3 regions of the Alcanivorax sp. P2S70 genome follow, and region 3 is predicted to be linked to each of the others. Evidence: predicted binding sites of a transcription regulator. Region 3 holds the regulator's gene; each other region holds the start of a gene.

Region 1 (9,938 bases), on a different contig from region 3:
ACAGAGGGTGTCGGAGATGTTCAGCGGGTCCAGGCCGGTAATGCAGACGATCTCGCCAGCAGAGGCAGTAGGGGCGTCCACTCGCTCCAGACCGTGATAACCCATAATGGTCAGAATCTTGCCGCTGCGGACTTCGCCGTCAGCGCCGATTACTTTCACCGGGCTGTTGGCCTTGATCTGACCACGCTTGACGCGGCCGATACCGATGATGCCCAGGTAGCTGTTGTAGTCCAGGGAAGAAATCTGCATCTGGAAGGGGCCATCGGCGTCCACATCCGGATAGGCCACTTTCTCGACAATGGCTTCCAGCAGCGGGGTCATGTCGTCGGCCAGGTTGTCGGCTTCCATGCCGGCGATCCCGTTCAGGGCGGAGGCATAGATTACCGGGAAATCCAGCTGCTCGTCGGTGGCACCCAGGTTATCGAACAGGTCAAAGACCTGGTCCATGACCCAGTCAGGGCGCGCGCCGGGACGGTCGATCTTGTTGATCACCACGATCGGCTTGAGGCCAGCGGCAAATGCCTTCTGGGTAACAAAGCGAGTTTGCGGCATGGGGCCGTCTACTGCGTCTACCAGCAGTAGTACGGAATCCACCATGGACATGACGCGCTCTACCTCACCGCCGAAGTCGGCGTGTCCGGGGGTGTCCACGATGTTGATGCGATAGTCGTTCCACTGGATAGCAGTGTTCTTGGAGAGGATGGTAATGCCCCGTTCCTTCTCCAGATCATTGGAGTCCATGACCCGCTCGATATCGCCAGCGCGATCTCCCAGGGTGCCGGACTGTTGCAGCAGCTTGTCCACCAGGGTGGTCTTGCCGTGGTCAACGTGGGCGATGATGGCGATATTGCGCAGGCGTTCAATCACGAGTGTAGCTCCAGTGAAAAATGAGCAGGCCGGTTATCACCAGCCCGCAGGGGCGCGCATTATAACAGCGCTTTGGGCTGGTGATAGCCCATCGGTCGGGCTTTGTCGTAAGATTGCGCACTGTGAAGCAGTTCACGATTTTACGGTTGTTCCTGCGCGGGCCAGATTGTTGTCCTAGAATGGCGCAACCATTTGCCCCGGGCCGGGTCATAGGGGGGCCTGAGGGGCCTCCTTTCCAGGGAGTCCGGGGGCAGTAACGCTTTTGATATCAGGTTGTTAAGATGCGAATTCCTTTCTGGCTGATGTTGCTCGGGATGTCCTGGGAGGCCAGTGCCGAAGCATCGGCAAGCAAGATGATCTATGGTTTGCATGAGCAGGTATTTATCGAAGAGCTGGGGGTCACCGTGCCTGCCAAGCTGGATACTGGAGCGGACAGCGCCTCATTGAGCGCCCGTTACATAAAGACCTTTACCCGTGATGGTCAGCAAATGGTGGAGTTTGACCTGGCGATTGATCGGGATGATCGTGAGGAGCTGGGAATCACGCAGTCCCAGTGGGACGACATCGAGCTGCCGTTGGCGGGGCACGTGAGAATCAAGCAGCGTGCCGAGAGCCTGGACGGTGATGAACGTGAATATCGCAGCCGGCCAGTGGTCATGCTGACGGTGTGTATGGGTAAGCGCCAGCAGCAGATTGAGGTGAATCTGACCGATCGCAGTGAATTCAGTTACCCCATGCTGATGGGTTCACACGCACTGCAGAAACTGGCAGCAGTGGTGGACCCTTCCATGCAGCATGCTGCCGGCGCTCCGAGATGTGAGTCGTCGGCGAAAGACGTAAACAATGATGAAATGACGGAGGCTGCCGAGGCGCAATAATGGGTTCAGTCAAGTTTCAGGCGCGTTTGCTCGCTTTCTTCCTGTTATTGCTGGGAGTAGGCAGTGTTCTGTATCAGGTATTTGTGCAGCACGTTCCGCTCAGCCAGGATGAAACCGATCAGGTGTGGGTGGTGGATGCTGAGGTGGGGTTTAATGCCCGGCCCAACAAGCCGGTCAAGGTGCGGATGTTTGTGCCGCCCCAGAACAATGCTTACACCACGCTGAATGAAAGCTTTATCTCCAATAATTATGGCGTCAACGTCAACACGGAGAAGGGCAATCGCCAGGTGACCTGGTCGTCCCGGCGAGCCGAGGGCAATCAATATCTGTATTACCGGCTGATGTTGACCCAGCGCTACGCTGAGTCCCCTGAAAATGAACCCGGCCCCCAGTTTCGTCCTGCGCCTGCCCTCAAGGGGCCGGAGCGTCTTGCTGCCGAGGCGCTGCTGGAGCCAATCCGTCAGCATTCTGCGGATGTGGAAACCTTCATTAGTGAGACAATCAAGCGCGTCAATGAGCTGGAAAACGACAATGTCCAGCTGCTGCTGGGTAGCGATTTAAGTCCGGAAAACCGGGCCAAGGTGGTCGACCTGTTGCTGGCGATGTCCCACATTCCTGCCGAACCGGTCCATACCTTGCGTCTTGCTGAGAGTCAGGGGCAGCAGCCCGAGTTATGGCTGCGTAGCTACAACGGCAAACAGTGGCTTTACTTCAACCCGGTGAATGGTCAGCAGGGGCTCCCGGAAGATCGTCTGGTCTGGTGGCGTGGGGCGGAGTCGTTGCTCAAGCTCGATGGGGGTAAATCCGGAAATGTCTCCTTCAGTGTTCACCGTAATGAAATGAGTGCGCTGCAGCTGGCCCAGTCCCTGCGGATGAAGGATGCCGAGAGCTTTATCGATTTCTCGCTCTACGAGTTGCCGCTGCCGGCACAGCAGTTGTACCGCATTCTGATCATGATCCCGGTTGGGGTGATTCTTGTGCTGCTGATGCGCTCGCTGGTGGGCATGGAAACACTGGGTACCTTTACTCCGGTGCTGGTGGCCTTGGCCTTCCGGGAAACCCAGGTGTTGTACGGTGTGTTGCTGTTCACCTTTATTACTGCCATTGGCTTGTCGGTGAGATCGTATCTGGAACACTTGAAGTTGCAGTTGCTGCCGCGATTGTCAGTGGTGCTGACCTTTGTAGTGATCACCATGGCATTGCTCAGCCTGTTGGGCTACAAGCTGGGAATGGGCTCCGGGTTGTCTGTTGGCCTGTTCCCGATGGTGGTGCTCACCATGGTAATTGAGCGCACCTCCATTGTCTGGGAGGAACGGGGGGGCAGTCAGTCACTCAAGGTGGCGCTGGGCACCCTGTTCACCGCGATCCTGTGTCACTTGCTGATGGTATGGCAGCCGCTGGTGTACTTCGTCTTTACCTTCCCTGGCGTGTTGCTTTGCCTGGCCTCATTCATGGTGCTGATGGGGCACTACCGCGGTTACCGACTGACTGAGCTGGTGCGTTTTCGCGCCATGGTCGAGGGAGACAAGCACTGATGCTGTGGTCCAAGACCCGCAAGGCCCTGCGTGCCCGTGGTGTCATGGGTATTAACCAGCGCAATGGGGACTACATTCTGCGTTATAACAAGCGCAGCTTGTATCCGCTGGTCGATGACAAGATCAAGACCAAGAAAATGGCGCTGGATGCCGGTATCAGGGTGCCGGAGTTGTACGGCACCATTGCCACCGAGCAGGGTATCAGCACCCTGCGCAAGGTGGTGGATACGCACCGGGATTTTGTTATCAAGCCCGCGGAGGGGGCTGGCGGGGATGGCATCATGGTGATCGCCGATCGCTTTGAAGACTATTTCCGCTCTGCGTCCGGCCGCATCATTACCCTCGAGGAACTGGAACACCATATTTCCGGCATCATTTCCGGTATTTATTCGCTGGGTGGGCATCGCGATCAGGCACTGATCGAGTATCGGGTGACGTCTACCGAATTGTTCAAGCGCATCAGCTATGAGGGTGTGCCGGACATTCGCATCATCGTGCTCAAGGGCTACCCTGTGGCAGCCATGCTGCGCCTGCCTACCCGGCAGTCTCAGGGTAAGGCAAACCTGCACCAGGGTGCGATTGGTGTCGGCCTGGATCTGTCCACCGGTGTGACGCTGGATGGTACCTGGCTCAATAGGAAGATCCAGCGGCATCCGGACACGGCCAACGCGGTGGCGGGATTGACCGTGCCTGATTGGGAGGATTGTCTGTCTCTGGCGGCCCGTTGTTATGACCTGACAGGGCTCGGCTATCTGGGGGTTGATCTGGTCATGGACCGCGACCACGGTCCCATGATGCTTGAGCTCAATGCCCGCCCGGGGCTGAATATCCAGATTGCCATGGACGACGGTCTGTTGCGTCGTTGCCGGATTATCGAGGATTACCTCGAGTCTGTGGGCGACAAGGATCTGCCCGCCGCTGAGCGTATTGCGTTTTCCAAGTCAAAATTTGCCGTCGCCGGCCCGGTGGCGGTGGAGCCCCAGGAACCTTCCTGATCGCTAGCGGATTCCCTGCCCGTTCTGGTCACCCTGCCACAGCAGGGTGATCAGCGGATCCTGCGGATTGCCGAGCACACTGTAAAAGCGGTAGTCGACGCGCAGGCCTGCGTCGGTCTTTTCAAAATCCAGAGTTATCAGGCCGTGGGTGGCGCGCGTGAAGTGCTGTGCGTTGCTGGCAGGGCCAAGATCATTGGTGATGCTGGCGGAACCGGATATCAGCTGCCGGGTGTCCTGGTACTCCCCTTCATCAGACAGGATGTGGTCGTGGCCGCCGACCAGCAAGTCCAGATGACCGATCAGTTTCTGTTTCAGGCCAAGGTTAATCATTTCATGGGCGTTGCCATGGGAGCCGGTACTGAACATGGGGTGATGGGCAAACCCCAGGCTGAATTGGCAGCCATGTGCGTGAGCCATCTGTTGGCTGGCCGTGAGCCAATTGATTTGCCGGTGAAAGTAATACCACTTTTCGAACCAGGTTGTCTCCAGACTGAACGCACAGGCGTCTGGCCACTGTTCAAAGTAGTAAAAGTGGGGAAGGTGGATCAGCGGGTGGTGGCGTGCCACTTCAAGCCAGGCCTCTCCGTTCTGTTTCCAGTCATGGTTACCCAGCACCATATAGACAGGAATACCAGCATCCAGCGCTGGCTGCAGGGGTGGCAGGAAGCGGCTGTCGATGAGCGGATCATTGGCGTCCAGGATGCCATCAGGATAGACCAGGTCGCCCAGATAGCGGATCTGGTCGCAGCCCAGTGTCACCAGGGCCTGACCGACGGCCAGTGACGCCGGATTCCCCCAGCCACCATCACCGATGGCGCACACCCGCTGTCCGGCCAGTGGGCGGTCATGTACCAGCCAGGGGCCGTGGGGGGTATGGAACCACCAGCCAAGGCCTGCGGCAGTGAATGCGATTGCCACAAAAAGGGCTGCGTAGCTAAGCCAGCGTCTCATGCAGGACGCTCCATATACAGCGTGTGGAGCAGGAGTGTGCCGTCCTGGGATGACATTCAAGTGACAGGCGGCATGGGGGATGGATGCGTGCAGGTCCCGCCATTGCTATACTTCGCCGCCCAATTTTCGAGCCAGGGCGGCAGGCAGTGCGGCCCCCAGCACAGGTTTTTCACATGACACAGGCAACCCAACCCATCAAGCGGCGCGCGATCGCGCTGGTGTCCGGCGGACTGGATTCCATGCTGGCCGTGAAGGTCATGCAGGAGCAGGGCATCGAAGTGGAAGGGGTGAACTTTTTCACCGGCTTCTGTGTGGAAGGGCATACCCATGCCATTCGCAAGAAGGACAAGGACAAGGAAAAGCGCAATAACTCCCTGTGGGTGGCCGAACAGCTCGGTATCAAACTGCACATCATTGATATCTCTGAGGAGTACAAGGATGTGGTGCTGAACCCCAGGCACGGCTACGGCGCCAACCTGAACCCCTGCCTCGACTGCAAGATTTTCATGGTCAATCAGGCCACCTTGATGATCAACAAGGCGCGAGAGTTCGCTGGCGATCGCGGGTTTGACTTCATTGTGACAGGCGAAGTGATTGGCCAGCGGCCCAAGAGCCAGCGTAAGGAAACCATGCCGATCATCAGTCAGGAGTCCGGGGCGGACGATCGATTGTTGCGCCCGCTCTGTGCCAGGAATCTGCCCCCAACCTTGCCCGAGCGAGAGGGGTGGGTGAACCGCGATGAGCTGCACGATTTTTCTGGCCGCAACCGTAAACCGCAGATGGCGTTGGCGAAGAAATTTGGACTGGATGATTTTGCCCAGCCGGCCGGAGGGTGCTGTTTCCTCACCGACGAATCCTATTCCAACAAGCTGTCAGACCTTTGGAAAGCCCGCAATGAGCGACGCTACGAGCTTGATGACATTATGTTATTGAAGGTGGGGCGCCACCTGCGGCCGAAACCCCACTACAAGTTGATCATTAGCCGTGAGGAAGGCGAGAATCGCTTTCTGGAGGGCTACCGCTATATGTTCTCCAGTATCACCACGGTAAGCTGTCCGGGGCCTCTTGCCCTGGTGGATGGCAGCTTCGAATCTGACGAAGAGCTCAAGCAGGCTGCTGCGATTGTGGCCCGTTATTCCAAGGGGCGAGTGCTTGACGAGGTGACGTTGGAAATTCGCCAGCCGGATGGTGTGGCTCGCCAGGTGACGGTAAGGCCGGCGCAGCCTGATGATGTTTTGCCTGCCTGGAATGTGGGGTAGTGATATGACTGATGTGATTCACGACCTGGATACCCGCCGCCTGCTGTGCCCGATGCCGGTCATCAAAACGCAGAACAAGGTGCGTACATTGTCCACCGGGGATTGTCTCAAGGTGGTCTGTACTGATCCGGGCGCGCTGAACGATATCCCGGCCTGGTGTCGGATTAACGGCCACGAAGTGCTGGAAACCGGCGAACAGGGCAATGAGTGTTTTGTGGTCTTGCGCGTCGGCGAGGATAATGGTGCACTGTTTTAGTGCTGCATGCGGCCACTGCGCACCATTTGTGTGCATTATGGTGGTGCGTGACGTGGTGAGCCCCCGGTAGCCGGGGGGTATGCGCTAAAAAAGGGCTGGCATGGTATTTGCCTCCCTATTGGCATTAGTGGCCCCTTGGCCGAGAATACCGGCTCTCTGTGTTGCTCCATGCCGGTGCAATATGTCGAGTCAGAGATAAACCCGCTGTTCCTTAGGAGGACGCACGACAATGTCTGAAAAGACCCTCAAGCTGATTAAAGAAAACGATGTGAAATGGGTGGACCTGCGCTTCACGGATAGCCGTGGCAAGGAGCAGCACGTTACTCTGCCGGTGGGTGAAATCGACGAAGATTTCTTCACCGACGGCAAGATGTTTGACGGTTCTTCCATCGCTGGCTGGAAAGGCATCAACGAGTCCGACATGGTGATGATGCCTGACGACTCTACTGCCGTTCTGGACCCGTTCACTGACGTAGCCACCCTGAACCTGCGTTGCGATATTCTCGAGCCGTCCACCATGACCGGTTACGAGCGTGACCCGCGTTCCGTTGCCAAGCGTGCCGAAGAGTACCTGAAGGCTACCGGTATCGCTGACACCGCCCTGTTCGGTCCTGAGCCGGAGTTCTTCGTATTTGATTCCGTGCAGTGGAAATCCGACATGCAGGGTTCCATGTACAACATTCACTCTGAAGAAGCTGCGTGGGTTTCCCACGAAGACTTCGAAGGTGGCAACATCGGTCACCGTCCGGGTGTGAAAGGTGGTTACTTCCCGGTTCCTCCGGTAGACAGCCTGCACGACCTGCGTGGTGCCATGTGTTCCGCCATGGAATCCATGGGTCTGAACATCGAAGTGCATCACCACGAAGTAGGTACTGCTGGTCAGTGTGAGATTGGTGTTGGCGCCAACACTCTGACCAACAAGGCTGACGAAGTTCAGATCCTCAAGTACTGCGTGCACAACGTGGCTCATGCCTACGGCAAAACCGCTACCTTCATGCCCAAGCCGCTGATCGGTGACAACGGTTCCGGTATGCACGTTCACGTGTCCCTGGGTAAAGATGGCAAGAACCTGTTCGCAGGCGAAGGCTATGCGGGTCTGTCCGACGAAGCGCTGTACTTCATCGGTGGTATCATCAAGCACGCCCGTGCCCTTAACGCTTTCACCAACGGTTCCACCAACTCTTACAAGCGTCTGGTGCCCGGTTTCGAAGCTCCGGTAATGTTGGCCTACTCTGCCCGTAACCGCTCTGCGTCCATCCGTATTCCGTTCGTGAGCAGCGCCAAGGCGCGTCGTATCGAAGCGCGCTTCCCTGATCCGTCTGCCAACCCCTACCTGTGCTTCGCTGCACTGCTGATGGCTGGTCTTGACGGTATCAAGAACAAGCTGCACCCCGGCGATGCCATGGATAAGGATCTGTACGATCTGCCGGCTGAAGAAGCTAAAGACATCCCCACCGTGGCTCATACCCTGACCATGGCGCTGGATTGCCTGGAAGCCGATATGGACTTCCTGACCGAAGGTGACGTGTTCACCAAGGACATGCTGGATGGCTACATCTCCCTGAAGCGTGGTGAGATTGAGCGTCTGAACATGACTCCGCATCCGGTTGAGTTCGACATGTACTACTCCTGCTAATCCCTTGGGATTGCAGTGAAAAAGCCCCCGCTGGTCGGGGGCTTTTTTTATGTCTGGCTGCAGTCGCGGCGGGTCTTCACTTCCGTCGTTGCAGGCAAGGATGCGAATTTGTGCATTTTCTCCTTGTTTGAACAAAGTTTTCCGGGCCAGAATCAGGTAGATAAATGTGGAGAGTCAGAATGAAAAAGCTGTGGATGCTGATGATGTTGCCGCTCTGTTCCGGTGTGGTATACGCCGAGTCAGAGGATATGTCGGGAGCTGATGCGGCGGCATCATCCAAAATCTACCGGGTCGTCGATGAGAACGGCAACGTCGTTTTCACTGATCAGAAGCCGGGAGGTGCGGCTGCTACTGAAGAGGTGCAGTTGCGCAAAACCAATACCGTGCCAATCAAGCGCGTGGAGCTGCCGGTTGCTCCCGTTGAAGCGGTGTCTGGCACGGGGAGTGGCGAGGCTGAGTTTGCCGGGTACGATACGATTGCCATTACGGCGCCTGAGCCAGGCAGTACAATTCGCAACCCTCAGGAGCCGGTGAAGATCAGCGTGGATCTTGTTCCAGGCCTGCAGGAAGGCCATAAGCTGGTTGTCCTTGATAACGGGAATGAGCTGCCTGGTTTGCAGTTGCTGAACCCTGACAGGGGGGTCCACACTCTCACGGCCATGGTGGTGGATAGTGAGGGTGAGGTCGTAACCGAGTCGGCGTCTATCGAAATCTATATTCATCGCAGTACGGTAGGGTCGTACCGACCAGGGAATGGTCCTGCGGTGATTGGTCGCCAGGCAAGTACGGGGAGTTCTGCTTCGCAAGGAGCTTCTGCGCCCAGGGGTGGGGCAGCCACTCCGGGTGCTGGCGCATCCACGGGCACGGTAGCCAGGCCTGCATCACTCGGACGCCCCGCAATGAAAACCCCTTAATGCACCCATATGGTGCATTTCTTGTCTTTGGCGCGCTAAACTAACCACTCCTCACGGCTTTTTTCATGTCCCTTTGGCGTGATTTGCGCGTCTGACCCGTTTCTCTCAGGTGGCCTGATAATTGCTTATGCCCTGTTATGGGCCAATTAGTTGATAAGTGGTGTCGCCTTGCACAAACGGTTACTCGATCACCTGCGCACTGCAGTGGTCATGCTCGATAGTGAGCTGCACGTGCGTTATCTGAATCCGGCAGCAGAAATGTTGCTCGCGACCAGTGCCGTCCGCGCCATCGGTCAGCCATTGCCCGATTACTTCTTTGACGATGAAGAGGCACGGTCTGCCCTGCAGCAGTGCATCCGTGACGAGCACCCCTTTACGCGCCGGGAGGCGCGCTTGTCTGTGGCGCCGGGCAATGAGGTCACCGTGGATTATTCGGTCAGCCCCATCAATGAGCCCGGCCAGCCGCTGTGCCTCCTGTTGGAGCTTCAGGCGCTGGATCGGTTGCTGCGCATTACCCGTGAGGAGGCGTTGCTGCATGCCCACCAGGCAACCCGGGCGCTGGTGCGGGGTGTGGCGCACGAGATCAAGAACCCCTTGGGGGGCATTCGCGGCGCTGCACAGCTGCTGGAACGTGCCCTGCCAGACCC
Region 2 (9,938 bases), on a different contig from region 3:
TAATAACGGACCTGATCAAAGAACTTGAGCAGCCAGGGTTCGTCGTTGGCGAATTGCGGATTTTTCAGGTGTTTGTTCCAGATCGGCAGGGTGCGGCCCACCAGCTGGTAACCACCCGGGGAGTCCATGCCGTAGATGCACATGTACACCCCGCCGATGCCCACGGTGCCTTCGGCGGTGTAGGTGCGTGCCGGGTTGTACTTGGAGGTCATCAGACGATGGCGTGGATCAATGGGCACGGCACAGGGGGCGCCCAGATACACGTCGCCCAGCCCCATCACCAGATAGCTGGCGTTGAACAGGGTGTCGCGAACCTGATCGATGGAATCGAGACCGTTGATACGACGAATGAATTCCACATTGTTGGGCAGCCAGGGCGCTTCGCTGCGAATGGTTTCCTGATAGCGGGTCACCGCATCCAGGGTGGCGCTGTCTTCGAATGCCATGGGCAGGTGCAACACCCGCGAGGTGACCACCATGTCATCCATGCTGCCGAGGCGGTTTTCCCGCTCCAGCAAGGTGTTGACCAGGTCTCTCTGGGTGATCAGGCGGGAGTCGTAATGCACCTGCAGGCTGCGCACCCCCGGGGACAATTCCAGGATGCCTGACACCGGTGTCGCCTTGAGGTTTTCCATCAGGGCGTGGACACGCATGCGCAGGGCCAGATCGAGCACGTTGTCGCCGTATTCGATCAGGATGTACTTGTCGCCGGCTTGCCGATAGACAATGCGAGGCGCATCCCCGTCGGCGTCTTGTTCCGCCAGCATGGTGTGCGAGGTAAAGGCATGGTCTTCGGAGCTCACCTGGGGATGAATCACCGGGATGCAGCCAAGGTTGTCGATGGAGGCATCCTGGGCTTCCTCCATGGCTCTGGCTTCGGCAAAGCTGATGGGCGAAAAGCGAATGCTGTCGCCGGGTTTCAGCTGGCCCACTTTCCACAGTTCGGCCTTGGCAATGGTGACCGGACAGACAAACCCGCCGAGGCTGGGGCCATCCTTGGTAAGAATGACGGGGAAATCCCCGGTGAAGTTAATGGAGCCGATGGCGTATTCGTTGTCGTGGACATTGGAGGGATGCAGCCCGGCCTCACCACCGTCAGTCCGGGTCCAGCTGGGCTTGGGGCCGACCAGGCGAATGCCGAGGCGATTGGAGTTGTAGTGCACCTGCCAGTCTGCAGCAAAGAACTCGTCGATGGCGTCTTGGGTAAAAAAGTCGGGGGCACCGTGGGGGCCGTAGAGTACCTTGATGTCCCACTGCTGCGGGTAGTCCGGAATCAGTGAGACTTCCGCACCGTGAGGCTCGGCCACTGGCGCCGGGGTGGGGCAACCTGCGAGCCGAGGTTGGCAGATGGAGAGGACGTCTCCCTTGCGCAGGGTGCGTCCTCCGTGGCCGCCAAACTGACCCAGGACAAAGGTGGATTTGCTGCCGAGATAATCGGGTACATCAATGCCGTTGCGAATGGCGATGTAGCTGCGGCAGCCAGAGGTGACCTTGCCGGTGGTCAGGGTTTGCCCGGCGTTGACCGTGATTGGCTGCCACAGGGCAACGGGCTGGCCGTCCAGTTGGGCCTCGCAGTCTGCGCCGGTCAGGGCAATCACGGTGTCACAATGAAAGGTCAGTGAGGGGCCGCACAGGGTCGCTTCCAGTCCTGCTGCGGAGGGATGGTTGCCGACGATGCGGTTGGCCAGCCGAAAAGCAAAATCGTCCATGGGGCCGGAAGGCGGAACGCCGATATCCCAGTAGCCGTCACGGCCGGGGTAATCCTGCACCGTGGTGTAGGTGCCGGGGTCCTCAATTTCGAACGCGGTCGGGGCGTAGTGGAAGGTTTCCAGGTAACGGGTGGAGACCTTGCCGGCGATCACGTTTTCGTCGCGCAGGATCTGGCGCAGGTAATCCAGGTTGGTGGCGATACCGGACAGTCGGGTGTGTGCCAGTGCATCCTGCATTTTAGCCAGTGCATCAGTGCGGTCGGCACCGTGCACGATTACCTTGGCAATCATCGGGTCGTAGTGCGGGCTGACCACGGTGCCGGTGTCGACCCAGCCGTCCAGTCGAATGTTGTCCGGGAAAAAGACTTCGGTCAGTTCACCGGGGCTGGGCTGGAAATCTTTCAGGGCGTCTTCTGCGTAGATACGCACTTCCATGGAGGCGCCCTGGCTGATGTAGCTTTCGTTTAGCGGGGGGCGTTGGCCGCCCGCCAGTTCCACCATCCACTGCACCAGGTCCACGTTGAAGACGGATTCGGTGACGCCATGCTCCACCTGCAAGCGGGTGTTCACTTCCAGGAAATAGAATTCGTCGCGCTCGTCGTCATAGATGTATTCCACGGTGCCCGCGGAGCGATACTTAACGGACTGACCGAGTCGTACGGCGCTGGCATGAAGTTTTTCGCGGGTGGCCTGGGGAAGATTGGGGGCGGGGGTTTCTTCTACCACTTTCTGGTTGCGCCGTTGCAGGGAGCACTCGCGTTCCCCCAGCGCCAACACGGTGCCTTCGCCGTCGCCAAAAATCTGTACTTCCACATGGCGCGCCCGGGCCACAAAGCGCTCGATGAATACCCCGCTATCGGAGAAAAAACTTTCGCCAAGGCGTTTCACGGATTCATAGGCGCAGACCAGTTCGGCCTCGTTGTTGCACCGTGACAGACCGATACCGCCGCCGCCGGCGGTGCTCTTCAGCATGACCGGGTAGCCGATATCGCTGGCCGCCTGTCTGGCCTCATCCAGGCTTTGCAGCAGGTCGGTGCCGGGGGCCAGAGGCACTCCGGCTTTTTCTGCCAGGGCACGGGCTTCATGCTTGAGCCCGAAGTTGCGAAGCTGGGCCGGGGTCGGGCCGGCGAACGCGATGCCGTTGGCTTCACAGGCTTCGGCGAACTCGGCATTTTCTGACAGGAAGCCGTAGCCGGGGATGATCGCATCGGCACCAGTATCGAGGGCCGCTTTCAGAATCAGGTCGGTTTTCAGGTAGCTCTCTGCGGCGGTTTGACCGCCCAGCGCCACCGCTTCATCGGCGGCGCTGACGTGCTGACTGTTGCGGTCCGCGTCGGAATAGACGGCTACGGAGGCAATGCCCATCTGCTTCAGGGTACGGCAAATTCGTACGGCGATTTCACCCCGATTGGCGATCAGCACTTTCTTCAACATCAAAGAGCTCCCTCTTGTTTCAGTTTGGCAATGTAGTTTCTCCAGCCTCCCAGCGCGGTAATGTCGGTGGCGTCATCGATGGCCCACGGTTCACAGATAAAGCCTTTTACCCAGCGGCCATCGACGGTTTCCAGGCTGCCAATGCCGAGCGGTGCCGGTATCAGCCCGACAAAACTGCCGAAGTGTTCGACGGGCATTTGCCACAGTTCGATGGGAATGCTGTCGCCGCCGTCTTTCGGGTTACGGATCAGCCCGGGTTTGGGGGGCACGGTGTTGGCCAGGGCATACAGCCGGTAGCGGGGTGCGGTATGGGTGGCTTCCAGCAGCACGGCGTTGCGTTCGGTGAGCTGGCTGTTAAGGGGCATGCCGGTGAGATGGGCACCGACCACTGCCACAGTAATGAAATCACTGCCGTCATTGTTGGCGGCGCGGTGGGCGGGGGCGGGTAATGCCTGACCGGTAGCGCCGGCTTGCCAGGGCTGATGTTGCTGCCAGCGGCGGCCGAATTCTGCCAGGGCATGGTCCTGCCAGGCGTCGCCAACGAGAGTCACGCCGGCGGGCAGACCGTCAGCCCGGAATCCACCGGGCAGGGCCAGCGCGCACAGGTCCAGTAGATTCACAAAATTGGTCCAGGTGCCAAGCTGGCTGTTCAGGGTAATGGGGTCATCACTGACTGCTGCCCGGGTATAGATGCCCGGTGTGGTCGGCAGCAGCAGGGCATCTACCTGGGACAGCAAGGCGTCGGCTTCGCGTTTCAGTTCGGCCAGCTGGTATTGGGCCCGGAAGCTGTCGGCAGCCTTCAGGTCGGCGGCGGGCTCAAGGATGTTGCGGATCACAGGCAGGACGGCGTCTGGCTGAGTCTGCAGCAGTGACTCTGTGACGGTGAAGCGTTCAGCCACCCACGGCCCCTGGTAAAGCAGCGCTGCCGCATCTTCCAGCACCATGGTATCCAGCGGCACCAGATCGGCTATGGCCTGAATACTTTCCAGCTGTTGTTCCCACAGGGCTTTGGCCTGCGCGTCACCGAACCAGGGCAAGACGTTGGGAATGCCCAGTTTCGGCCGCGCCGGCAATCCGCTGGCTTGCCGTGCCGGAGCTGGACGGCTGTAGGCATCGTGTTCATCGAATTGCCCGGCAATCTCGTAGATGGTCTGCGCGTCATCGACATTCAGGGCAAAGACGCTTACGCAATCGAGTGTCCGGCAGGCGGGAACAACCCCTTTGGTGCTGATGGCGCCACGGGTGGGTTTTAGCCCCACCGTATTGGTGAACGATGCCGGGACGCGGCCAGAACCGGCGGTGTCGGTACCCAGGGCGAAAGGTACCAGTCCCAGGCTTACGGCTGTGCCGGAGCCGGAACTGGAGCCGCCACTGACATAGTCCGGGTTGAACGGATTGGGGACTTCACCATAGGGCGAGCGGACGCCCACCAGGCCGGTGGCGAACTGGTCCAGATTGGTCTTGCCTACCACGATGGCGCCGGCCTCGCGTAGCAGGCGCACAACGGTGGCGTCTTCTTCGGGGGTGTAGGCAAACGCGGGGCAGGCTGCGGTAGTCGGAATGCCCGCCACATCAATATTGTCTTTCACCGCAAAGGGAATGCCATACAGGGGCAGGGAGGGATCGGTGAGGGCGCCGGCCTGGGCAACCAGGGAAGACTCGTCCAGCAGATGAATCCACAGGGCGCGCTCGCTGTCATGCAGATGCATCGCCAGTTGTTTCATGGCCTGCACCGGGGTGAGGTCCCCGCTGCGGTAGGCCGCCTGCCATTGTTGGAGAGTCCAGCCGATCATTTCGTTAGCACACCTGTTTGTATACAAGTTGGTATGCGTTCTTGTGCAAGGCGAGTGCCAGATGCGGCGGTCGTTGGTAATTGTCTGTTTTTACAATAGTTAATGGGGGTGGGATTGAGTACGGCGGTGGCCTCTGCCAATACTGGGTGCGCCAACATGAAGCGGTTGCGCTGAATCGGTGCAGCCCGGGTGGGCCGGCGTCTGGCATCAGCAATGCCGATGGCAGGGACAGCAAGGATCTATTTCCGCAACGTTGGCGGCTTTGCCATTGTGGTTACGGGGTATTCACTGATTTCCCCAGTGGAGGAAAGCGATGTCACAACGAGCGTTGGTGGTAGAAGGTGGTGCCATGCGCGGCATTTTTGCGGCGGGGGTGCTGGATGCGTTTCTGGAAAAGGATTATCGGGATTTCGATTTTGCAGTGGGGGTGTCGGCCGGCTCCACCAATCTGATCGGGTACCTTGCCGGTGATCTGGGACGCAGCCGAAGAATCATTACCGACCATGCTTGCCGTCCCGATTTTATTAACTGGCAGCGGTTCATGAGCGGGGGGCATCTATGTGATGTGCACTGGTTATGGCATCAGTCTCGCCTCGAGGTGCCCTTGCATCTGGAGCAGCACTGGCAGGGCCGAGTGCCTCTGTGGGTGGTGGCTACGTCGGTGGAAGATGGCACCCCCCGTTATTTCCAGGCCAGCCCCGACAACCTGGACGACATCATGACTGCGTCCTGTTCCATCCCCTTTGCCTATCGGGCGTTTCCGGAAGTGGCCGGGCAGCCCATGACCGATGGCGGTCTGGCGGATTCCATTCCGGTGCAATGGGCCTACGAGCAAGGGGCGCGGGATATTACGGTGGTGCTGTCCCGGCATCAGGGATATCGCAAGAAACCCAGCGCTCTGACGCCGCTGATCAAACCGTGGGTAAAAGATATGCCTGCCCTGTACGACGCCATGGTCAAACGCACTGACGTTTACAATGCCTCGCTGGCGTTTATTGCCAACCCACCGGCGGACTGCCGGATCACTGTGATTGCACCGGATGAACATTTCCCGGTGAACCGTCTGACGACCAATGCCCGGAAACTGGAACAGGGCTATCAGCAGGGGCACTGGGCCGGGTTGCAGGCCCTGGGGGTGGAGATACCGTCTGCATCCAGCGGTTAATGCGGCGCCCACAAGGGGGGATGGCCTGACAAGGCAAGAAAGCGTTCCTGTCAGGCCTGGAGAGATGTTGATGGCGACTACGAGGCGTCTTTCTCTTCGCAGTGCCACACCCACGCATCGAGCTCGATGTGTTCGATACCGCGGAACTGGCTTTCCATCATGAATTCACGGCGGTCTTTTACCACACCACGGTTGCCGTCGGCTTTTTTAATCGCCTTGCGCAGTTTTTTCTTCACGTTGTTGTCGATGGTTTCGTCGCTGAACAGCATGCCCTGCATCTTGCTGCCGGACGATACCGACACCTCGCCCCTTTCTTCGCAACCCTGAGGCGCGTCACGAAGAATCAGGATGTCATCGGCTCTGGCAAGCAGGCTGGTGGCCGTCAGCAGAAAGATCAAGGTAAGGCGCATTTCAGGCTATTCCGTTGTTGTTATGGCTGGCAGGCCTGGCGCGCTTTGGCCACATTTTCCTGCAAGTGCCTTGGGTTGATGGTGCCGGCAATGATACTGCTGACACCAGCGGTGCCAAGGATCTGGTTCAGGCTTTCCTGCACCGGGTCCGCAATATTGTCATCCAGATGGCCACTGGCAAAGGCTTTCTTGATCAGGATGCCTTTCAGGTCGGCGGCGGCCTGCTCAATCACCGGAACTTCGTCTTGATGGCTCAGGTTGTAAGTGACCATGGCGATGTCGGCATGCTGCAGGGTGGCGAGGCCCCCTTCCACGGTTTTGGTGGACATGCCAGTGGCGCGAATCAGACCCGCCTTTTTGAGATCGTTGAGGGCATCCAGGGTCCCTTGCTCGATGATGGCCAGGTCATTGCCATCTGAATGTACCAGCACACAATCGAGATAATCGGTTTTCAATCGTGTCAGGCTGCGTTCCACCGAGCGGCGAACATGCTCGGGGGAAAAATCAAAATGGCTGGCACCGCTGTCGTTATCAAATTCCTCGCCCACTTTGGTGACGATGATCCATTCCTGTCGCTGGCTCATGAGCTGGCCGAGTCGTTGTTCGCTGTGGCCATAGGCGGGGGCGGTGTCGATCAGGTTGATCCCCAGATCGCGTGCCTGGGCCAGCAGTTCGACGACGGCGCGATCATCGGGGATGGTGAAGCCGTTGGGGTATTTCACGCCCTTGTCGCGGCCAATTTTTACCGTGCCCAGGCCAAGAGCGCTTACGGTTAAACCGGTGTTGCCCAGCGGGCGTATGAAAGCCATAAATTTCCTCCGATGTCTGACCCGCATTTTTCCCTTGTCGCAGAAGCGTTGGTTATTCGCTCCGCTCACCCTTCGGGCCGCCAGCGGCGCTCCTGCGGCGATCCTAAAAACACCTATGCCAGTACGGCACGCCCATGGGCGCCTGTTTCAGTTCTGCAGGCAGCGCCATTGGTGCGCCCGGTTGCAGGCCATGCTCTTCCACCAGCGCCATGATTCTGTCACCCAGATCTGGAGCCAGGGTCAGTTTGGTAGGCCAGCTGATGATCAGGTTCTGGTCGCGGCGGGCATAGGCGCTGTCCGGCTTTACCAGTGTCTGTTGCTTCGGTTCGGCACGCACTACATCCAGCGTGGCCAGTTGCGCCTGACTGAAATCCAGCCAGGGGAAGCGCTTTTTCAGTTCTGCCTGGCCCGCGGCCAATTGTTCGGCATCCGTGCGCTGCACTCCCTGCTCAGCCAGATCGCCCCCCAGGTACCACACCACCTTGCCATCCGGGCAATCGTGGGTGGTCACGGTCAGTACCGGTTTGTTGCTGGTGCCCACACAGTGGGCATACAAGCGGTGGCCCAGGTCATGCTTGACGAGCACCATTTTTAGCGGCCGCAATTGGCTGTCTTCCTGCTCGAGCAAATGGGCCTTGTGAGCTTGCTCCAACAGGGCCGGGTTGCCATTGCCTGCAGCCAGAACGGTCATGGCCGGCTCGATTCGCAGGCCGTTGACGGTGGCGCAGGCCAGGCCGGCATCGTTCCAGGTCAGGGTGTCGTGCTGCGGATCAAACGCCAGCAGTCGATGGCGGACCGGGGCGGCCAGCGTCGCAATCAGGGATTCGGTATTGATGACCAGATCGTCCAGCGAATAGACGTTGCCCTTGAAGGCCTTGTCGGCAAGTGCAGAGGGATAATTTGCCCGCGACAGTTTTTCAATACGGCCCCGCAGCATCTTGCTGGCGAAGAAATTGGTCATACGCGATGCCACTGAGCCGCTGGACCACATGTGCTGGGTGTCGCTGAGCACGCTAAGGTTGCGCAGGTCCACCGGGTCGTTGCCCGCCATGGCGGCACGCCAGCGATCAGGCATCTCGGCGATGGATTCCGATTCGCTGGAGAGGCTGCCGCCCAGGGCGTATTTCAGCCCGCCGTGAATAATTCCCTGGCTGGCCAGTGTCTGATTGCCCCCCAGGGTATGGCTTTCCAGCAGCAGGCATTGATAGCCGGCCGCATTGAGCCGGTTGATCAGCCACAGCCCGGCGATGCCACCACCTACAATCAGTACGTCGGGTTTCAGGGTTGTGTTGCTCATGGTCCACCCTCGTTGAACAGTGCGGCTATGCTAGCATAGCGGGGTCGGGCGTTAGACGTCCGATATCAGATGTCCGACATAAGACTGCCTATGCGAACCTTCTACTCTTTTCTCTGGTATTTGCTTCTGCCTTTCCTGTTCCTGCGGCTCTGGCTGCGCGGGCGCAAGGCGCCAGCGTATCGACAGCGCTGGAAAGAGCGAATGGCGTGGGGCTATCGGCCGGGTACCCTGCGGCGCTCTTTGTGGGTTCACGCGGTGTCGGTGGGGGAGACCCTGGCGGCAGCGCCGTTGATTGAGCGGTTGCTGGCCGATCATCCGAAGACACCGCTACTGGTCACCACTACGACGCCAACCGGGTCGGAGCGAGTGAAAGCCCTGTTCGGCGACCGGGTGACCCATGTCTATTGCCCCTGGGAGGTGCCTTCCGCCCTGAAGCGCTTTTTCCGGGCGTTTGATCCCCAGCTGGTGGTGGTGCTGGAAACCGAGCTCTGGCCGAATCTTTGTGCCGAAGCAAAGCGTCATGGGGCAAAGCTGATGCTGATGAACGGGCGTTTGTCTGAAAACAGTTTTCGCGGTTACCGCAAGCTGCCGCGACTGGTGCGGCCGATGATGGCGCAATTCGATGTGCTCGCTGTGCAGACGCCGGTGGAGGCCGAGCGCTACGTGGCGTTGGGGGCCTGGCCGGAGCGTGTCCATGCCATTGGCAGTGTGAAGTTCGACATGACCCTCGATGCGCCGGTGCGTCAAAAGGCGGCGGCGCTGCGGGCCGACATTGGCGCGCGGCCGGTGTGGATCGCCGCCAGTACGCATCCCGGTGAGGATGAGCAGGTGCTGGCGGCCCACCGCGATGTCATGGCCCGCCATGATGATGCGTTGCTGGTGCTGGTGCCCCGACACCCTGAGCGCTTTGATGATGTGGCGTCGCTGGTGCGACAGCAGCAGATGACGGTGGCCCGGCGTAGCGCTGCTGAATCGCCGGCCCAGGCACAGGTGTATCTGGCGGATACCATGGGGGAATTGCTGATGTTGTTTGGCGCCGCCGATGTCGCCTTTGTGGGGGGCTCTCTGGTGCCGGTGGGCGGGCACAACCTGCTGGAACCGGCGGCCTGGCAAAAACCGGTACTCACCGGCCCGCACCTGCATAACTTTACTGCCATCTCGCAGTTGCTGGACGAGGCCGGTGGACTCTCGGTGGTGAACGATGCTGGCGCACTGGCAATGACCCTGCTGGCACTGCTTGACGATGCGGCGCGGTGCCGGGCGCAAGGTGAGGCGGCGGCGGCAGTGGTTGAGGCCAATCGTGGTGCGTTGGAGAAGGGGC
Region 3 (9,938 bases):
AAGGGCCCATGGGCTGACTCAGGCCAGCCCCATCTTCTGGGCTTTTTCCCACTCGGCAGGGGTAAAGGTGATGATCTGCACCGCGTGGATGGTATTACTCTGGATTTGCGCATTAATGGTGGCGTACACCAGCTGCTGCTTCTTCACCGGCATCAGACCCTCGAAGGCATCGGACACCACGCGAATCTGGAAACGGTCACCGCCACCTTCCACGGCCACATCGGCACCGTCGAAACCGGCTTCCACCAGCGCTTTTACCTCTTCCGGATTCATGATTGCTCCTTTTCCCGGGCGCAATGGCCCCAAACGGCACAGGAGCGGGATGAAACCCGCTCCTGTCAAAGGCGCAATAATACGCGAGCCGCGGCGAGCTTGCCACGGCACGGCCGGAGTCAGCTCTTGGGCTTGTCTTTCAGGCCGGTGTCGATATTGGCATCCGCCGACCAGTTATCGATCACCTTGTCGATATCATTGTACTGCTGCATGCCCTGGGTGAACTGGCTCTTGAAGGTATCCGCCAAATCCAGGCCATTCACGTACACATTGATCACCCTCCATTGGCCATCGCGCAGAAACAAAGTGTAGTAGATCGGTACGGTCTTGCCCGAGTTGGTCCGGATTTCCATACGTACCCTTGCGTAATCGCCACGACGATCACCCTCTTCCATGGGCAGGGTTGTAATCTGCTGGCCGTCATACAACGTAATGCCTGAGGCATAGGTATTGATCAGGCTGTTCTTGAACACGTCCAGGAACCGGTATTTCTGCTCCTTGGAGGAAGGCCCAAAGTAATCCCCCATCACCATCCGGGTGATACGCTTGAAATCCACCAGATCCGCCAGCTCTTCGCGAACCAGCTGCCGAGCCTTGTCCGGATTGGCCTCCAGCTGGGCACGCTCAGCCTCAATGCGGGACGTCATGCGCTCGACAGCCTCCTCTACTACTTGGCGAGGATCCGCTTCGGCACGCCCCAGCACCGCCAACATCATCAAGACCAGTGCCAGACCTGTTCGGTAATAGTGACGCAATTGCATAGTAAACTCCCTGTGACAGTCGGGCGGTTTTACGGTGTTCCGGCCGCGCTGTCCAGAACCCTCCATGCTTGTTTGGAGTCGAAACTCACCCAGCAGTTCCAAAAGAAACAGATTTCCGATCAACTCGTTGCAGCATGTATAATCGCCGCAACCAAGGAGATTGCATGAGCCACGACCACATTGCTGTCGGCCAGCGGGTACTGAATATCGAAGCCCGCGCCGTCGATGCCCTGAGGGACAGCCTCGACAACAACTTTGTTCGCGCCTGCGACCTGATGCTTGAAGCCCGCGGCAGGGTCATCGTGACGGGCATGGGGAAAAGTGGCCACGTGGGCAGCAAACTGGCGGCCACCCTGGCCAGCACTGGCACCCCGGCTTTCTTTGTTCACCCCGGTGAAGCCTCCCACGGCGATCTGGGCATGATCACCCAGGACGATGTGGTTCTGGCCTTGTCCAATTCTGGCGAAACTGCCGAGGTTCTGGCCATCCTGCCTGTCATCAAACGCAAGGGCACACAATTAATTGGCATGACGGGCAGACCCCAGTCGGCTCTGGCGCAACTGTCTGATGTACATCTTACTGTCGCAGTAGCCGAAGAGGCCTGCCCGCATAATCTGGCGCCCACCTCCTCGACTACCGCCGCACTGGCCATGGGAGATGCCCTGGCCATTGCCTTGCTTGAGGCGCGCGGCTTCACCGCAGAGGATTTTGCACTCAGTCATCCCGGTGGGAGCCTGGGCCGCAGACTATTACTCAAAGTGGACGACATCATGCATTCCGGTGAAGACCTCCCTGAAGTTGACTCCACTACCGCACTGACTGAAGCCTTGCTGGAAATGACTCGCAAGGGGCTTGGCATGACGGCCATCACTGATCCGGACGGGCGCCTCGCCGGCATTTTTACCGACGGCGACCTGCGCCGAATGCTGGACAGGGACATCGACATTCGTAGCGCCACGATTGCCGAGGTGATGATTACCGACCCGATCACAATTGAACCCGGCCATCTCGCCGCTGAAGCACTGCAGATCATGGAAAGCCGCAAGATCAACGGCCTGGTTGTCTGCGATGATCAGCGCAGACCCCTGGGGGCCTTTAACATGCAGGATCTGCTTCGAGCAGGGGTGGTGTAATGCAGATTTCTTCCATTGACGCACAAAACCTGCGTCTTATGGCCTTTGACGTCGATGGCGTCATGACCGACGGCCGGATCTATTTCACGCCAGAAGGTGAAGCACTGAAAGTCTTCAATACGCTGGATGGACATGGCCTCAAGAAACTGGCCGCCAGCGGCGTCACCCTGGCCATCATCACCGGCCGCAACAGCCCAATGGTAGCAAAACGGGCCGCCGACCTGGGTATTGAGCATGTTATCCAGGGAAGGGAAGACAAGGGCGTTGCGCTGCAAGCCCTGGCAAAAGAGCTGGGCATTGACTCCTCTGAAACCGGTTACGCCGGAGACGACGAACCGGATGTCAGCGCTCTGGAATGGGCCCGACTCGGTTTTGCCCCTGCCAACGCCCACCCTTGCGCGCTTCAGGCCGCACAACATCACACCCAGCGCCGCGGCGGCGAAGGCGCTGTACGCGAAATCTGTGATGCCATCCTGCAGCAGCGAGATAGCCAATGAAACGTCAGGGGCTACTTAGCGCCACCGGCATCCTTCTGCTTGGACTGGTGATGCTGATGACGCTGCATGAATGGGACGACTCGCTTCCCGGGCAAGACCTGGCTGTGGAGACTGCGCCAGCCATTCTGGCCACAGGCGTAACCGCCAGGGCTTTTAGCGAAAAGGATGGCACGCTGCAGTATCACCTGACAGCTGACGATCTGGTGCAGTACGATCACAACCCGCTTACCGAGATGAACAGCCCGGCACTGAAAATGAGCAACGAGAAAGGCAGCTGGACGATCACCAGCGCCAGCGGCACAGTGCAAAATAATGGCAACCTCATCATTTTTGATGGCGATGTACAGGCTCGCAATCCGCAGCAGAAGATCGAACTGGACACACAGCAACTCCGCTTCAACAGCGAACAGAATATAGCCACCTCGCCAGGCGATGTGGACCTGCGCTTCGAGAACGGCCAGACCCGGGCCGGAGCCCTGGAAGCGGACCTGGACAAGGGCATCCTGTCCCTTGAGCAAGGAGTAAAGAGTGAATTCGATGCCCCGGCTTCGTAGCCTGGTTATGGGCAGCCTGTTTTTACACGCTGCCTCACTGGTTCTGGCAGCTCCGGCAGAAGAGCCCATTTCTGTCACCGCCGATAGCGGGCGCTTTGAACAGGACGCCGGCACAGGACTGTACCGCGGCGACGTAGAACTATTGCAAGGACAACGCAAGATGCTGGCAGAAGAGATGCGCCTGTTTACCCGCAATGGTGAGCTGGTGCGGGTCGAGGCCAGCGGTAACCCTGTGCGTCTCTCAGAAGGCAAAACCCTGTCCGCCCATGCCAACAATCTGGTCTACGACATAAAGGGTCGCCGCCTGGTGTTGACTGGCAACGCCTTTATTGAACACCAGGGCAACACCTTCGAAGGCGCCAAGGTCGAATACAGCCTTGATTCAAAACGTGTGGATGCCAGCAGTAAAGGCGACCAGCGCGTACGACTGGTGATACCCGCAGAAAACCAAGTACCGGGAAACCAGCCGGACCAGAATGACGAGGCCGATGCCCCCGCAACGGAGACTGAATCTCAATGACACATTTGCGCGCTCATCACCTGGCCAAAAGCTACAAGGGCCGCCGGGTCATCGAGGACGTATCCCTGGACGTGGAAGCCGGACAGATCGTTGGTTTGCTGGGCCCCAACGGAGCAGGCAAGACCACCTGCTTTTACATGATTGTCGGCCTCGTAGAAGCCGACGCAGGGCGCATCGAGATCAATGACGGAGACATCACCCACCTCCCCATGCACGGCCGCGCCAAACGCGGTATCGGCTACCTGCCCCAGGAAGCGAGCATCTTCCGTCGCTTGACGGTCGCGGAAAACATCATGGCCATTCTTGAAACCCGCAAAGAGCTAAGCAAACAGGAGCGCCACGAACGGATGGAAAACCTGCTCAAGGAATTCCACATTACGCATATTCGCGATTCGCTGGGCATGAGCCTGTCAGGCGGTGAACGTCGCCGTGCCGAAATCGCCCGCGGTCTGGCCACCGACCCGGACTTCATCCTCCTGGACGAACCCTTCGCCGGCGTCGACCCGATCTCCGTGAACGACATCAAGGGCATCATCCGGCACCTGAAAGAACGTGGTATTGGCGTACTCATCACCGACCACAACGTGCGTGAGACCCTCGACATTTGCGACACCGCCTACATTGTCAGCGCTGGCCACATCATCGCATCCGGTGACGCCGACACCATCCTCTCGAACCAGCAGGTGCGGGATGTGTATCTGGGGGCAGACTTTAGGCTGTAACAGCCAGGGCGAGTGAGCAGTTAACAGTGAACAACGGCGCGGAATAGTCCCGGGGTTTCCGAACGCCAGAAGCCGAACCAGGACCCCGGCCGCGGCCATCAAAGCCCGAAAAAATCAGCAAACCCGCCCGCGCAACATCAACGGTTCACCGTTCACTGTTAACGCTTCAGACTCCTACCACACAAGAACCACTGGCACAATTATTGCTAGAACAAGTTTGAAGCTGTTATTCTCGGGTTTTTGGGGATCACACCAATCCGAGCAGTATGAAGCCCACACTACAACTACAAATCGGCCAACAGCTGACCATGACACCTCAGTTGCAGCAGGCGATTCGCCTGCTGCAGCTGTCCACGCTGGATCTCCGGCAGGAGATCCAGCAAGCGGTTGAAAGCAACCCGCTGCTGGAACTGGCCGACGACTTTGGCGACGACGCCCTGCCTGAGCATGACGAAGATCGTCAGGAGATGGACGCAGAGCGTGATGACGCCCTGGAAGAATTTGTCGACGGCGAACCCGGTGTCGACACTGAGTGGGATGACGTCTACTCCGGCCAGAGCAGTGCCACCGCGTCAATCCCTGATGACGCCGATGACTGGCAGCAACGGCACACCGTGTCCGGCAATCTGCATGACCACCTGCACTGGCAGCTCAACCTGACCCCCATGAGCGATGTGGACCGACTCATCGCCATCACCATCATTGAATCTCTGGACGATCGCGGCTACATGACCGTGAGCATCGACGACATCGTCACCATGATGAATGTCCAGGAAGGGCTGCCAGAGGATGCCCACATCGAAGCCGACGAGGTACTGGCCGTTCAGCATCGCCTGCAGCAATTCGATCCGGTCGGCGTCGCCAGCATTAACCTGGCAGACTGCCTCGGTGTACAACTGCGCCAGCTGGAATCCGACACGCCTTTCCTGCCTTTTGCGCTGGCGCTTCTGGACCACCTTGAACTATTGGAAAAGCACGACTATGCCGCGCTTCGCAAGGTTCTACAGCTCTCCGAACAGGAACTGCTTGATGCCCTCTCGCTGATCCGCACCCTTGACCCGGCGCCAGGCGAGCAAATTGGAGAGAGCCAAGTCGATTATGCGGTGCCGGATGTCATCGTCCGCCAGCACCACGGGCGCTGGCAGGTCAGCCTGAATGACGACATCCTGCCCAAGGTCAATCTACAGCAGCAATATGCCGCCATTGCCCGTAAAACCAGCGGTGAAGATGGCCAATACCTGAAAAACTGCGTTCAGGAAGCCAAATGGTTCATCAAGAGCCTGCAAAGCCGCCATGACACCCTGTTGAAAGTCGCCACGCGGATTGTCGAGGTCCAGCAGGATTTCTTCGATTATGGTGAAGAGGCCATGAAGCCACTGGTACTGGCCGATATCGCCGATGCCGTCGAGATGCATGAATCAACCATCAGTCGGGTCACCAATCAGAAATACATGACCACACCCCGCGGCGTCTTTGAGCTGAAATATTTCTTTTCGAGTCACGTGGGAACAGATGGTGGTGGTGAGTGTTCCTCCACCGCTATTCGTGCCATTATTAAGAAGCTGGTCGCCGCAGAGAACCCTCGCAAGCCACTCAGCGACAACAAGCTAGCCAGCTTGCTGAACGAGCAGGGAATCAACGTGGCGCGCCGGACCGTCGCCAAGTATCGTGAGGCGATGAGAATACCGTCTTCCAGCGCCCGCAAGCGTTTGGTGTAGGTGCCTGGGACGGCCCACAAGCAGGTAAAGGAGCCAGCCATGCAAATAAATATCAGCGGTCATCACCTGGAAGTTACCGATGCTTTGCGCACCTACGTAGGCGACAAGTTCTCCCGCCTGGAGCGCCATTTCGACCAGATCACCAGTGTTCAGGTGATTCTTTCCCCGGAGCCCAAGACCCACAAGGCAGAATCTACTATCCACATCTCCGGGGCAGATCTGTTCGCCACCGCTGAAGCCGATGATATGTATGCGGCCATCGACAAGTTGACCGACAAGCTCGATCGCCAGATTCTCAAACACAAGGAAAAGGCCGTTAATCACAAACACGGCCACTAACCCGAAACGACCATTATGCGAGTTCGCGAACTTCTAACCGAAGCACGCACCCACAACGGGGTGCAGGCCAGCAGCAAGAAACAGCTGCTGGATCAGGTGGCACAGCTGGCTGCGGCCGGCTGTGACGGCCTCAAGGAGCAGGAGGTCTTCGATGCGCTGGTAGCCCGGGAAAAGCTGGGCTCCACCGGCATCGGGGAAGGCATCGCCATCCCCCACTGCCGGCTTGGCAATTGCGAACAAGCCATCGGACTATTACTGAAGCTGGACACCCCCATCGATTTTGATGCCGTTGACGGACGCCCCGTTGACTTGGTGTTTGTGTTGCTCGTTCCCCAGGAAAACCCTGAGCAACACCTGAAAACGCTGAGCCACCTTGCCAGCCTTTTCAATGACGACAGCTACCGGAACGAATTGCGGGTCAGTTCAGACGATCACAAGCTGTTCCTGACTGCCGTGGAATCCGAAGCTGAATTGCGGTTGGCTTCGTAACGAGTGAACTCTCGAAAACCAGGCCATAATACAAATTCTCTGCGTGCATCCCGATCATGAAACTGACCATCATTAGCGGACGATCCGGGTCTGGCAAATCCACAGCCATCCAGGCGCTGGAGGATCAGGGTTATTACTGTGTCGACAATCTTCCTGTCGGCATGCTACCGACCCTGGCCCAACAACTTAGCGAGGGCGAAACTGCCATCGGTCATGTCGCTGTTGGCATAGACGCACGCAACCTTCCAGGCCAATTGCTGGCCTTCGACAACATTCTTGACGCGCTGAAACAGCAACAAATCACCAGCGAAATCATCTACCTTGATGCTGATGACAACACCCTGCTGAAGCGATTCAGTGCCACCCGGCGGCGCCATCCTCTGGCGACTGACCAACGCTCACTGGAAGATGCCATCGCTCACGAGAAAGACCTTCTGGCCAATATTCGCCAACGGGCTGATCTGGTTATCGACAGCAGTAATCACGAAGTGCACAGCCTCAGGAACCTGATCCGTGAACGTGTCGCTCAGCGGCGCAACGCCCTCTCGCTGCAAATCGAATCCTTCGGTTTCAAGAATGGTCTTCCCACAGATGCTGATTTTGTCTTCGACGTGCGCATTCTTCCCAATCCACATTGGCATCCGGATCTGCGCCCTCTTACCGGACGCGACCAGGGGGTAATCGATTTTTTGCAAAAGCACGATATCAGCCACGACCTGCTGGATGACATCGCCACTTTTGTACAGAGATGGCTGACCGCCTTTGCCCACAGCGATCGGAGTTACGTCACAGTCGCGATCGGTTGTACAGGTGGCCAGCACCGTTCCGTCTACATAACCGAGCAGCTGGCTGCTCGTCTACGCGAGCAAGGTATCACCTTGCAGGTTCGGCACCGCGAACTGGGATCCAGCTGAATGATCGAACAGTCCCTGGATGTGATCAACAAACTTGGCCTGCACGCCCGCGCTGCTGCCAAGGTGGTCAGCGTGGCCTCACGCTATGACAGTGCTATCCACGTCCTTCACAAGGGCAACCGCATTGATGCAAAAAGCATTATGGGGCTTCTTATGCTCGGCGCCGCCAAAGGCAGCCAGGTCACCTTCCAAGTCGAAGGCGATGACGAAGACGCAGCCATGGCAGAACTGGAAGACCTGTTTGCAAGGATGTTCGACGAAGGAGAGTGAAAAACAGTTAACCGTGAATAGTGAACAGTTGAAAAATCAAGTACCACAGACTCTGAAGGACTGTTACTGTGTGGTCATCCCAGCCAAGCAGCAGCACGCTTTGTTTTCGCTGTTAACTCTTCACTGTTAACTGTTAACTGATTTCCATGCCCGCCGACAGCAGCCGCAGCCAGCAACATCTCAAAGCCATCAACCGCGCACTGGCCAGCGGGACCTATACGCAGGTCCGGCAGCTGATCAACAACCTGCCCGGCGCTGAAGCCGCCCACTTGATTGAGTCTTCCCCTCCACGAGAGCGGGAAATTCTCTGGCAGCTGCTCAGCAAGGAACAGGAAACCGAAGTCCTGCAGTATCTGGGCGAAGAGGTCCGGGTTGAGCTATTGCGCAACCTCAGCACCGATGAGCTGGTGTCGCTGGTTGAAGAACTGGATACCGACGACCTCGCTGATTTACTGCAAGAACTACCTGATCATGTCACCAGTCAGGTGATGGCCAGCCTCGACGAACAAAACCGCGAGCGGCTGGAGCACGTGATGAGCTACCCGGTGGATACCGCCGGGGGCCTGATGAACACCGATGTGATCACCGTGAGACCGGAGATCACTTTTGAAGTGGTTCAGCGCTATCTACGTTTGCGAGGCGATATCCCTCGCACCACTGATAACCTGGCCGTAGTCAACCGGAAAAACCAGTTCATTGGGCTGTTGCCTCTCACCAAGGTGCTGATCAGCGATCCGGGCACTACTGTGCGCGAAGCCATGATCACCGATATTCAGTCGATCCCGGCCACCCTGCCTGCCCATGACGTCGCCAAGATCTTTGAGCGCCACGACTTGGTGACAGCCCCTGTCATCGACGACGAAGGCATGCTGGTAGGCCGTATCACCATTGATGACGTAGTAGACGTAATCATGGAAGAAGCCGACCACTCCTTAATGAGTATGGCGGGTCTGGACGATGACGAGGATACGTTCGGCTCGGTTTGGCAAACCGCCCGCCGCAGAGCGCTGTGGCTGGGTATCAACCTGCTGACCGCGTTGGCTGCCTCTGCCGTGATCGGCCTGTTCGAGGCGACGCTGGAAAAGGTGGTGGCCCTCGCTATCCTGATGCCGATCGTCGCCAGTATGGGCGGCATCGCCGGCAGCCAGACGCTGACGCTGGTGATTCGCGCCATGGCACTGGGACAGATTCAGTCCAACAACACCCGCTATCTGCTATTCAAGGAGCTATCTGTTGGCGCCATCAATGGGTTGTTGTGGGCTACCGTGATTGGCATTACCGCCGGGTTGTGGTTCAGTGACGTAAGCATCGGCATCGTGATCAGCGTGGCCATGGTGATCAACCTGATCATGGCCGCCTGTGCCGGTGCACTGCTGCCCATGATCATGAAAAAAATGGGTATCGACCCGGCCCTGGCCGGATCTGTAGTCCTCACCACTATCACCGATATTGTTGGCTTCATGGCCTTCCTGGGCCTGGCTACCGTGCTGTATGCCAATTTGTTGGTGTGAACGGAGCCTCCCGAGTCTTTCATCCACTCTGGAAGGCGTTTCCGTTCTTCTAAATCACGAGAACTATTTTAGGTATTGCCTTCCTGTCAAGCGCAGCTAGCCGCTCAAACACAAAAGCCGAAAGGGGCTCCTTTCGGCTTTTGTGTTGGCGTGGCACGAATTATTCCGTAAATACCTGTTTGAATGATGCGTAATACGCACCCGCCAACAACGGGCCAGCAAGCAGCAACCCAAGAA

Evidence for each region. The regulator sigma-54, encoded in region 3, starts transcription at its own class of promoters, with help from an activator protein. The targets are predictions, from matches to a motif close to TGGCACNNNNNTTGCTNT.
Region 1: the regulator sigma-54 is predicted to act here: its motif matches at 6,838-6,855, upstream of glnA (glutamate--ammonia ligase).
Region 2: the regulator sigma-54 is predicted to act here: its motif matches at 4,979-4,996, upstream of atzF (allophanate hydrolase).

What each region holds. Positions count from the first base shown of each region.
Region 1 covers NZ_AXBZ01000009.1:2,879-12,816, forward strand. Annotated here, with positions in the region: gene typA (translational GTPase TypA) at 1-867, opposite strand, end outside; gene Q672_RS20985 (ATP-dependent zinc protease family protein) at 1,149-1,745, shown strand; gene Q672_RS20990 (inactive transglutaminase family protein) at 1,745-3,280, shown strand; gene Q672_RS20995 (alpha-L-glutamate ligase-like protein) at 3,280-4,275, shown strand; gene Q672_RS21000 (metallophosphoesterase) at 4,279-5,226, opposite strand; gene Q672_RS21005 (tRNA (5-methylaminomethyl-2-thiouridylate)-methyltransferase) at 5,400-6,485, shown strand; gene Q672_RS21010 (sulfurtransferase TusA family protein) at 6,490-6,741, shown strand; gene glnA (glutamate--ammonia ligase) at 6,971-8,377, shown strand; gene Q672_RS21020 (DUF4124 domain-containing protein) at 8,557-9,291, shown strand; gene glnL (nitrogen regulation protein NR(II)) at 9,460-9,938, shown strand, end outside.
Region 2 covers NZ_AXBZ01000006.1:5,908-15,845, reverse strand. Annotated here, with positions in the region: gene uca (urea carboxylase) at 1-3,143, opposite strand, end outside; gene atzF (allophanate hydrolase) at 3,143-4,936, opposite strand; gene Q672_RS19815 (patatin-like phospholipase family protein) at 5,250-6,101, shown strand; gene Q672_RS19810 (hypothetical protein) at 6,179-6,511, opposite strand; gene Q672_RS19805 (aldo/keto reductase) at 6,532-7,320, opposite strand; gene Q672_RS19800 (FAD-dependent oxidoreductase) at 7,424-8,617, opposite strand; gene waaA (lipid IV(A) 3-deoxy-D-manno-octulosonic acid transferase) at 8,708-9,938, shown strand, end outside.
Region 3 covers NZ_AXBZ01000014.1:8,629-18,566, reverse strand. Annotated here, with positions in the region: gene Q672_RS23725 (BolA family protein) at 19-273, opposite strand; gene Q672_RS23720 (MlaC/ttg2D family ABC transporter substrate-binding protein) at 393-1,034, opposite strand; gene Q672_RS23715 (KpsF/GutQ family sugar-phosphate isomerase) at 1,199-2,167, shown strand; gene Q672_RS23710 (KdsC family phosphatase) at 2,167-2,664, shown strand; gene lptC (LPS export ABC transporter periplasmic protein LptC) at 2,661-3,218, shown strand; gene lptA (lipopolysaccharide transport periplasmic protein LptA) at 3,202-3,738, shown strand; gene lptB (LPS export ABC transporter ATP-binding protein) at 3,735-4,460, shown strand; gene Q672_RS23690 (RNA polymerase factor sigma-54) at 4,727-6,178, shown strand; gene hpf (ribosome hibernation-promoting factor, HPF/YfiA family) at 6,218-6,517, shown strand; gene ptsN (PTS IIA-like nitrogen regulatory protein PtsN) at 6,533-7,006, shown strand; gene rapZ (RNase adapter RapZ) at 7,063-7,920, shown strand; gene Q672_RS23670 (HPr family phosphocarrier protein) at 7,921-8,190, shown strand; gene mgtE (magnesium transporter) at 8,337-9,701, shown strand; gene Q672_RS23660 (BPSS1780 family membrane protein) at 9,862-9,938, opposite strand, start outside.